Regions from separate parts of the Candidatus Thiodiazotropha endoloripes genome, predicted to be linked through region 1. Evidence: predicted binding sites of a transcription regulator. Region 1 holds the regulator's gene; the other holds the start of a gene.
The links. The regulator FliA, encoded in region 1, starts transcription of late flagellar genes. The targets are predictions, from matches to a motif close to GCTAAAGTTNNNNNNNNNNCNGCCGATA.
Positions count from the first base shown of each region.

Region 2: A3193_RS02350 (chemotaxis protein CheV) is a predicted target of FliA. The motif match lies at 1,344-1,371, and genes of this name have one in related genera.

Region 1 is NZ_LVJW01000007.1:84,724-89,301, forward strand. Features, by position in the region: gene flhF (flagellar biosynthesis GTPase FlhF) at 390-1,676, shown strand; gene A3193_RS18810 (MinD/ParA family protein) at 1,663-2,541, shown strand; gene A3193_RS18815 (RNA polymerase sigma factor FliA) at 2,546-3,292, shown strand; gene cheY (chemotaxis response regulator CheY) at 3,369-3,740, shown strand; gene A3193_RS18825 (protein phosphatase CheZ) at 3,767-4,501, shown strand; gene A3193_RS18830 (chemotaxis protein CheA) at 4,573-4,578, shown strand, end outside.
Region 2 is NZ_LVJW01000003.1:508,220-512,797, reverse strand. Features, by position in the region: gene A3193_RS02355 (CheR family methyltransferase) at 1-339, opposite strand, end outside; gene A3193_RS02350 (chemotaxis protein CheV) at 377-1,294, opposite strand; gene flgA (flagellar basal body P-ring formation chaperone FlgA) at 1,442-2,155, shown strand; gene flgM (flagellar biosynthesis anti-sigma factor FlgM) at 2,259-2,573, shown strand; gene A3193_RS02335 (flagella synthesis protein FlgN) at 2,592-3,074, shown strand; gene A3193_RS02330 (hypothetical protein) at 3,201-3,740, shown strand; gene A3193_RS02325 (TIGR04282 family arsenosugar biosynthesis glycosyltransferase) at 3,767-4,390, opposite strand; gene A3193_RS02320 (TIGR04283 family arsenosugar biosynthesis glycosyltransferase) at 4,397-4,578, opposite strand, start outside.

The DNA.
Region 1 (4,578 bases):
GAAACCCGCTTGTTCCACTTCCATTTCTGTTGAGTATCGGTGCTGATTGCAGACTCCCTGTTCGACGGAATTCTCTCTGCCGAAACCTTGGCGCTGCCCTCTGTAAGGAGTCAATACCCTGGCGTGCCGGGGCCTTGACTGACCCGTTGGCAAATCAGGTCATTTCTTCCAACTCATTGTAAAACCGAAAATATTCCAGATCTCAAAACTCCCTGTCACGATTGGAATGGTTGTTGCATATGATCATTAGGAGCCGTGTGTGGGGAGAGTTTGACGGGTTATTGCCGGCTCTATTTTAGCTAACCCGGAACTAATTGCTGCGATGTTTTTAGCTAAGCAGATTAACAGGCACAAGCCCGAAGACGGGTGACTGCCGGAGATTACGGATTATGAAAATAAGACGTTTTTTCGCCTCTGACATGAGACAGGCCTTACGTCAGGTTCGAGAAGCTTTGGGCGCTGATGCAGTGATCCTCTCAAACAAAGGTGTGGAAGGGGGGGTCGAACTGGTGGCTGCGGTGGATTACGATGAATCCGCCTTCAACAGTACCCAGCCAACCGCTATCGAGACCGAAGAATCCATCACCCAATCCCAGCCTGCTGTAAGCAGAAACTTTGCAACCGCCGCTTACACGGATATCGAAGAGAAAATCAAACCTGAGACCGATCGAGTCAAGCAAAAGGCTGACTACGATCCGGAGCCTGCCCTGGAGAGACCTCGGGTTGAGTGGAGTCAGGATCCGGTATTGCGGGAGATGCGTCAGGAGATGCAGGCGCTGCGGCGAATGATGGAGAACGAGCTTTCCGAGTTGACCTGGCGTGATCTCGGCCATCGTCGCCCCCAGACTCAGGAGTTGATCCGACAGTTGATGGGCCTGGGTCTGGATGCGGCCCATTGTCGTGAACTCGCCTATCGGGCCGAAGATGCCGAATCTCCTGAACAAGCCTGGCATCAGGCACTGAATCACCTGCGCCGTGAGTTGTCGGTGGAGAGCAATGACCTGCTGAATGCGGGTGGGGTATTGGCCCTGGTCGGCCCCACTGGTGTGGGCAAAACCACCACCATCGCCAAGCTGGCCGCCAAATTCTGCCTGCGTCACGGTAATCGTCACCTCGCCTTGATCTCAGCCGACAGCTATCGAATCGGCGCCCAGGAACAACTACAGAATTATGGTCAGATTCTCGATGTGCCGGTTCGCAGTGCGGCTACAGCCGAAGAGCTGAGCAGTGCACTGCATGCTTTTTCCGAAAAGCGGCTGGTGTTGATCGACACCGCCGGCATGGGGCAACGGGATCTGAAACTGACAGAGCGACTCGGCCTGCTGAAGCAGGGCAATCATCCGGTCAAGGCGCTGCTAACCCTCTCGGCAACCACCCAGCGGAGAGCGTTGAGCCATGCAATACGTTCATTTGGTGCGATTGCCCCGATTGGCGCGATTCTGACCAAAATGGATGAAGCCGCTTCACTGGGTGGCGTGGTCTCCGCACTATTGGAGTCCCGGTTGCCTCTGGCATTCACCACAAACGGTCAGCGGGTGCCTGAAGATATTCAGGTCGCCCGGGCAGAGCAATTAATTCGGCAGGCTGTTGAAATGACGCAACAGACAGAGCATCAACCCGATGAGGAGTATCTGGCTATGGCCTTCGGAGGAACGAGTGAACATGCAAATGTCTGAACAGATCGAAGATCAGGCTACCGGACTGCGCAGAATGGTGAATCCAGAACCCGTCAGAGTGATCGCTGTCACCGGAGGTAAAGGTGGGGTAGGCAAAACCAATATCTCCGCCAATCTCGGTGTGGCCTTGCAAGAACTCGGGCGAAGGGTCATGCTACTGGATGCGGATATGGGTCTCGCCAATCTGGATGTGGTACTCGGATTACATGCTGAACACAATCTCTCCCACGTGATGCGGGGGGAGTCTTCACTGGAAGATATCATTGTTACCGGACCGAAAGGCATGAAAGTCGTGCCCGGGGCGTCCGGTATGCAGCATATGGCTGAAATGTCGCGTGCTGAAAACGCCGGGTTGATCCATGCGTTCAGCGAGGTGGCCAACGATGTGGATGTGCTGCTGATCGATACGGCAGCCGGCATCTCCGATCTGGTGATCAGCTTCAGCCGGGCTGCTCAGGAGCAGATTGTGGTGGTGTGTGACGAACCGGCCTCGATCACCGATGCCTATGCGATTATCAAGTTGTTAAATCGTGAGCATGGCATCAGTCGATTTCGTATACTGGCGAATATGGTGAAGAGCGTCCAGGAGGGCAGGGACCTATACAATAAGATGTGTCGGGTCACCGATCAGTACCTTGATGTTATGCTCAGTTACATGGGGAGTATTCCTTTTGATGAGCAGCTCAGAAAGGCGGTAAAGAGCCAAAAACCGGTTGTCGAGGCTTTTCCTCGCTCCAGAGTAGCGCAGGCGTTCAAGAATTTAGCTAAAAAGGCCGATAACTGGCCTGTACCAACCGGAGTCAGTGGGGATCTGCAGTTTTTTGTCGAACGCCTGATCCAATTTTCAAGCCAAAATGGGGAGTAAGACGGTGAACGGTTTAGCGACATACACCGCCGTGCAAAAACAGCAAAGCTACAATGATCTGGTTGATCAGCATGCAGGACTGGTGAAGAGGATTGCTTATCATCTGATGAATCGGCTACCACCCAATGTGCAGTCTGATGATCTGATACAGGCCGGCATGTTGGGCCTGCTTGAGGCGAGTAAGAATTATGATCCCACTCAGGGTGCCAGCTTCGAAACCTATGCGGGTATCCGCATTCGTGGCGCCATGCTGGATGAGATCAGACGCAGCGACTGGACACCACGATCCGTGCATCGAAAGGCACGCATGGTGGCGGAAGCGATGCGTGAGATCGAAAACAACGAAGGCCGGGATGCCCGGGATGTTGAAGTGGCGAAAGCGCTGGATATGAGTCTGGAGGATTATCACCAGATTCTCCAGGATTCGACCGGCTGCCGGATCTTCAGTTTGGATGAACTGACCGCTGTCAGTGACGGTTTTCCGGCTACCCGGGAAGGCCCGATGGACAGTCCGTTCGATGGCTTGCAGAAGGATGCGTTCAAGAAGGCGCTTGCGGAGGCGATTGCAAGCCTGCCGGAGCGGGAGCGATTGGTAATCGCGATGTATTACGATGATGAAATGAACCTTCGTGAAATCGGCCATGTGCTGGGTGTCAGTGAATCCAGAGTCTGTCAGATACACAGTCAGGCAACTCTGCGTCTCCGTTCACGTTTGACGGACTGGCTCTCACTGGTACGTGACGAAGAGTAGTAATTGGTTGGCCTGTGTGTGCCGAGTTTGGAAATCACCGGTGATATGCAGGAGGGAGTGAGCATTGGATAAAAACATGAAGATCCTGATTGTGGACGATTTCTCCACCATGAGGCGTATTATCAAAAACTTGCTACGTGATCTGGGTTTCAACAATACCCAGGAAGCAGATGACGGTCTGACGGCGCTGCCGATGCTGCAGAGCGGTAATTTCGATTTTCTGGTCTCCGACTGGAATATGCCCGGTATGACCGGTATCGATCTGTTGAAAGCCGTGCGGGCAGACGAAAAGCTTGCCGGTCTGCCGGTTTTAATGGTCACTGCCGAATCAAAACGTGAGCAGATCATCGAAGCGGCTCAAGCCGGCGTCAACGGTTACGTCGTCAAACCCTTCACCGCTACGACCCTGGAAGAGAAGATCAACAAGATCTTTGAACGTGTGGGTTGAGCTTCCATCGCCTGGAGTTTATCAATATGGGGCAAAATCAGGATAACCAGCAGCGGTTAGAGACGGCAAGAGCATTGGTAGCCAGCTTGGAATCGGGCGATCACAAAGAGTCTGAGAGACTGATTGCATCTTTAACAACCCCCGCAAGTAACGATCAGTTGTTCCTCGAAGTCGGTCGTTTGACCCGTGAACTGCATGATGCAATCAACGGTTTTTTACTTGATGCCAAAATCAGTGACATGACCACTGTGGAAATACCGGATGCCAAGGAGCGGTTGACCTATGTCATAACCATGACCGAGCAGTCAGCGGATCGTACCCTCACGGCAGTGGAGAAGAGCATGCCGTTGATCGAGGGAATCGAAAAACAGTCCACTGAGCTTTCGGAGCAGTGGGAGCGACTGCGTTCCCGCATGTTGGATAAAGAAGAATTCGTGGATCTGAGTCGCGACCTGTCTCAGTATCTGCTCAAGTCAAAGGAGGATGCGGCAGAGTTGCACAAAAACCTGTCCGATGTGCTGATGGCACAGGATTTTCAGGACCTTACCGGTCAGATTATCCGCAAGGTAATCACCCTGGTACATGATGTGGAAGAGAAGTTGGTCATGTTGGTCCGCATTACCGGCAACAAGCTTGAAGACGATTCTGGCAAGAAAGAGAAGGAAGAATTGGCTGGCCCGGCAATTCCTGGACTCGATCAAGGCGATCAGGTGACCAGTCAGGATGACGTGGATGACCTGCTCTCAAGTCTTGGATTTTAGTTATTCGAGTTCAGACCGATATATCAGTCAATAAGAATGGCAATATTCGGCAGTGTTACCGGGAGTTATAGATGAGC
Region 2 (4,578 bases), on a different contig from region 1:
GGCGGACCAGATTCGGATGGAGCCGCCCATCTGCTGATTAAGATCCGGCAGGATGGTCTCCTTGAGCAGGATATAGTGTCCGATATCGCGAAACCAGAAGGTCTCATTGGTGGTCATGGCATCGATGACCTTTACCTTCAGGCGTGAGTGTATGGGGGATTTGATCTGCTTCAGCAGTTCACCAAGGGAGGCAATACCAGCCTCTTTCATGACACTGCTCAAACGACTCGAGACCAGGTACTCCTTGCCGTTTCCCAGCAGAATACCGCAGGCCTGCTGGAGAAAATCCTTAAATGCATCATAGTCAGCAGACGAAATGGCCGCGTTTCGATTGTACATGATAGAAATTTTTATTTTACGCCTAGATATTTAATTTTTAAGAAATTTCTTTCATTCGTTTGGTTACGGTACCAACCAGCTCATCGGGCATGAACTTGGCAAGAAACTGATTCGCTCCTACCTTCTTCACCATACTCTCATTAAACACACCACTCAGTGAAGAGTGAAGGATTACATACAGATCGGAAAGCTTGGGATTATCACGAATGGCGCTCACCAGGGAGTACCCATCCATTTTCGGCATTTCGATATCCGAGATGACCATGGCCAGCCAATCACTCACCTTACCCTCTTCCGACCAGGCCTCAAGGTGCGTCAGGGCGTCTCTGCCATCCTTCGCCAGAATGGTTTCAAGTCCGATCTCTTCAAGCACCTTTTTGATCTGATTGCGGGCCACCATGGAGTCATCCACCACCAGTACCTTGTAGGCCTCAAGATCAGCCCCTTCGGTATCGATCGGTATGGTGATCTCTTCATCGATACCCAGCACCTCACTCAGCACCTTCTCAACATCGATGATCTCAACCAGGGTCCCCTCAATCTCGGTAACCGCTGTCATATAGCTGTTGCGGCCCACCCCCTGCGGTGGCGGCAGTATATCTTCCCAATGGGTGTTGACGATACGCTCCACACTGCCCACCAGAAATGCCAGCAGACGACGATTGTATTCCGTGATGATGATGAAATAGTCGGTGGCATTACCCATTTTGGGTCCGCCAATGGCATGACACAGGTCCATCACCGGGATGTTATTCCCCCTCAGCGAGGCCACACCACGGATATTCTCATGGGCACTCGGCAATGCCGTCAGAGGAGGACACTGCACAACCTCCTTCACTTTGAACACATTAATGCCAAAAACCTGACGCCCCGCAAGACGAAACAGCAAGAGCTCAAGACGATTTTGTCCGGCCAGTTTTGTCCTTTGGTCAACACTGTCTAACATTGACGCCATGGTTTGCCACCTTAAATATGCAGATTTTGCTGAAATACAGTAATAAGTATGGCGGCGTGTCAGCGTTGACCTTTAGGCCCACTTCAACAGCCGACTTTTTCGGCACATTGTTTGCATTATTACAATGGAACAGCTTGGAGAATCCGAATGATCAACCCTTTCACGCTTGGCTGTACGCTGCTACTGGGACTGCTGCTATCCGGCAGTTTATCGGGCCAGCCACTGAACAGCGAACACCACGCCCACCAGGCGATTGCCGAGGCTGCTAAAAATTACCTGGAGACGACGCTGGTCCAGGATACGGCGGGGGCGACAGTGAAAGTCACCCCATTGGACCACCGCCTCAAACTGGCCCGTTGTGAAGCGCCGCTGGAGGCATACAGTCCACCGGGCGGGGTCAAACTCGGCCGTACAACCGTAGGAGTACGCTGTCAGACACCCAGCCCCTGGTCGATCTACATCTCTGCCAATGTCTCGATCGAGGCACCGGTGGTGGTTGCGGTTCGCGACCTGCCCCGGGGACAGGCGATCACCAACGAGGATCTGAAGATCAAAGTCTCAGATACCAGTCATCTGCTGAGAGGCTATTTCGAGACCACCGAAGAAGTTGCAGGTCAGACTTCGAAGCGCACCATTCGCCGCGGCCAGGTGGTCACACCATCCATGCTGGTGGTGAGAAAAACGGTCAAACGCGGCGACCCGGTTACCATTGTGGCCGGTGCCGGAGGCATCCAGGTACGGATGCAGGGCAAGGCCATGAAGCAGGGTAACCCGGGGGATCTGATAACGGTCATGAACACCAAATCGAAAAAAAAGGTAGAGGCAAGAGTGGTATCAAAAGGTTTGGTGATGGTCGACTGAGGTATACAATCCACATATCAAGATGTAAAAAAACTGAAATCATGATTGGAATAATCACTGCCCATGGCAGAATAGTCCAGATCCAGGTAACTGAGGTATCGCGATGCCCATTCAAATCAACAGTCTTTCAAGCCGTAGTCTGAAAGGTACGGGAAAAAGTGGCAAAGCAAAAGGCAGCGGCAAGGCGCAAGGTGGCAAAGGGGCTACTGCTACTTCTACCACAGGAGGAGGCGACAGCCTCAATATCACTGGAGACGCGGGCAAACTTCAGGAGCTCGAAGGACGCATTGCCAATATGCCGATTGTCGATGCGCAGAAAGTTGAAGCCGTGCAGCAGGCACTGGCCAATGGCAGCTTTACCATCGACCCCCAGACCTGTGCCGACAAAATGTTGGCCATGGAACTTTCACTGCACTAAGGCCTACTCACACTGATCATGATCAATCCACAACAGCAGATGAGCTTCGTCAGAATCGTACAGACAGAAACGGAACTTACTCAGCAGCTGCTCAACCTGCTGCGCCAGGAGTTTGAACTGCTGAAATCCCCGCCTTCAAAAAAGCTGGAAGAGCTGCTGGCACAAAAGCAACAGCAGCTGCAGCAGATTGAACAGAGCGCCATACAGCACAACCAACTGCTCGCTTCCCTGGGTTTTACCCCGGACCGTAAAGGAACAGAGGCGTTCATTCAGCAATCTCCGGACAATGCGCAGCTGCAGGAGCAGTGGAATAAGTTCACATCCCTGCTTGAGGCGTGCCAGAAGCAGAATGAGATCAACGGCGGAGCCGTACAGCTCAACCAGCATCAGGTTGCCCACGCCCTGGATGTTCTGAGAGGATTTGCAAACAGCGACAAGACCTATGGCCCAGGAGGAGAATCCAGGCCGACCAGCAGCTCCAAATCCCTGGGAAAGGCCTAAAATATTGCACTCGCCTGGTGCGGCGTATAAAGTACACTCTATTAGTAAGTTTTTATGGATGTCACCAGGGAATGATAGGACGGTCTGCCCGCTCGTGGCCGTTTCACATCAAGTGATTGAACAGTGATGATGACAAAACACAATCTCTACCGCCTGCTCACTCTTTTCGCCCTTCTGCTGATCATATCCGATGCCTTTGCCATTGAGCTGAGGCACAGGTTCACTCTCACCGGCTCCGGTGGTGAAACCGGGAGCGGTTATTTCACCTGGGATGATACGGTAGTCGCTGATGGTAATCCGCTGCCCCTGGGGAACCTGGTTTCCGGCTCTGTGACCATCACCGGCGGCGCCACCCCAGGTGGTTCACAAACCTTCCTGCTGGCAGACTGGACCAATGTAATCTTCATCAACACACCCAATTTCGCCGGTGATTTGAACATTGCCGGCAACAACGGTGTCGCCACACTGACAACCCTGGTCCCCTACACCGCACTGGCCTCCGATGGTGGCGCCTGGACGACGACCCTGACCTTCACCCCGGGAACAACCATCATGGCCAGCCCGATCGCCGTGCCACTGTTGGATCTGCCGACACTGATCTTTATTGTGCTGGTGATCGCCATAGCCGGGCTCTGGCAGATCAATCGTTCGCGCACGGTAAACTGATACGACTCAGCAGGTTTCCTCGCCTTTCAGTCCAGTGGAATACCCAGCGTTTCGAGTTGCCACAGATCTTCAGCTCGATCGAGGTCCCAGAGCAATGGCAATTCACGCCAACGCCACCCCAGCTGTCGCATCGAATCCCGGGTGGTTTCAGCCACGTCGGACTCACCCCAGTAATGGCCTTTGAACAGAGGTGGGGGTGTCGATTTCAACCCCAACAGCACATATCCCCCATCCTGAGCTGGAGCCAAAACCCCATCATGTGACTCCAACCAGGTAAAGGCCTGCTGCAGGTGGGCCGGAGTCAATGCCGGACAATCGACCCCCATCAGGACGATCTGCTGATAGCTGTGCAAAGCGCTCTGGGCGGCATGCATCATGCGTTCACCCAGATCCTCACCCTGCTGGAGGAAGAGACTCAGGCCAGGGGTGTTGACCCACTGTTGAATATGAGGATGGTTGGTGGAGGGGGTAAGCCATAGCTGGATTGAGTAATCCGTCTCAGCCGTCAACCAGGCAAGTTGTCGATCCAGCAGTCGACGATAGAGATTGGCTGCCCGCTCGGCACCCAGTGCCGGTATCAAACGGGTTTTCACCTTACCCGTTTCAGGAAGCTTGGAGAAGATGAGCACGGCTCTCGATGGCTTTGTCATCGGCGATCAGTGCCTGTGATTACGGTAATAATCCGCCAACCGTTGTGGCGTGACACCCAGCCAATAGGCAAGACGCAACCCCCACATCAAGAGGATTGTCGGTAGGATTCCAGCAGACTCCCAGCGACGGCTCGAGGTTGTCAGCTGTTGATACAGACAGCGGGGTGGCGCATGCCGTTTCAAGCGTT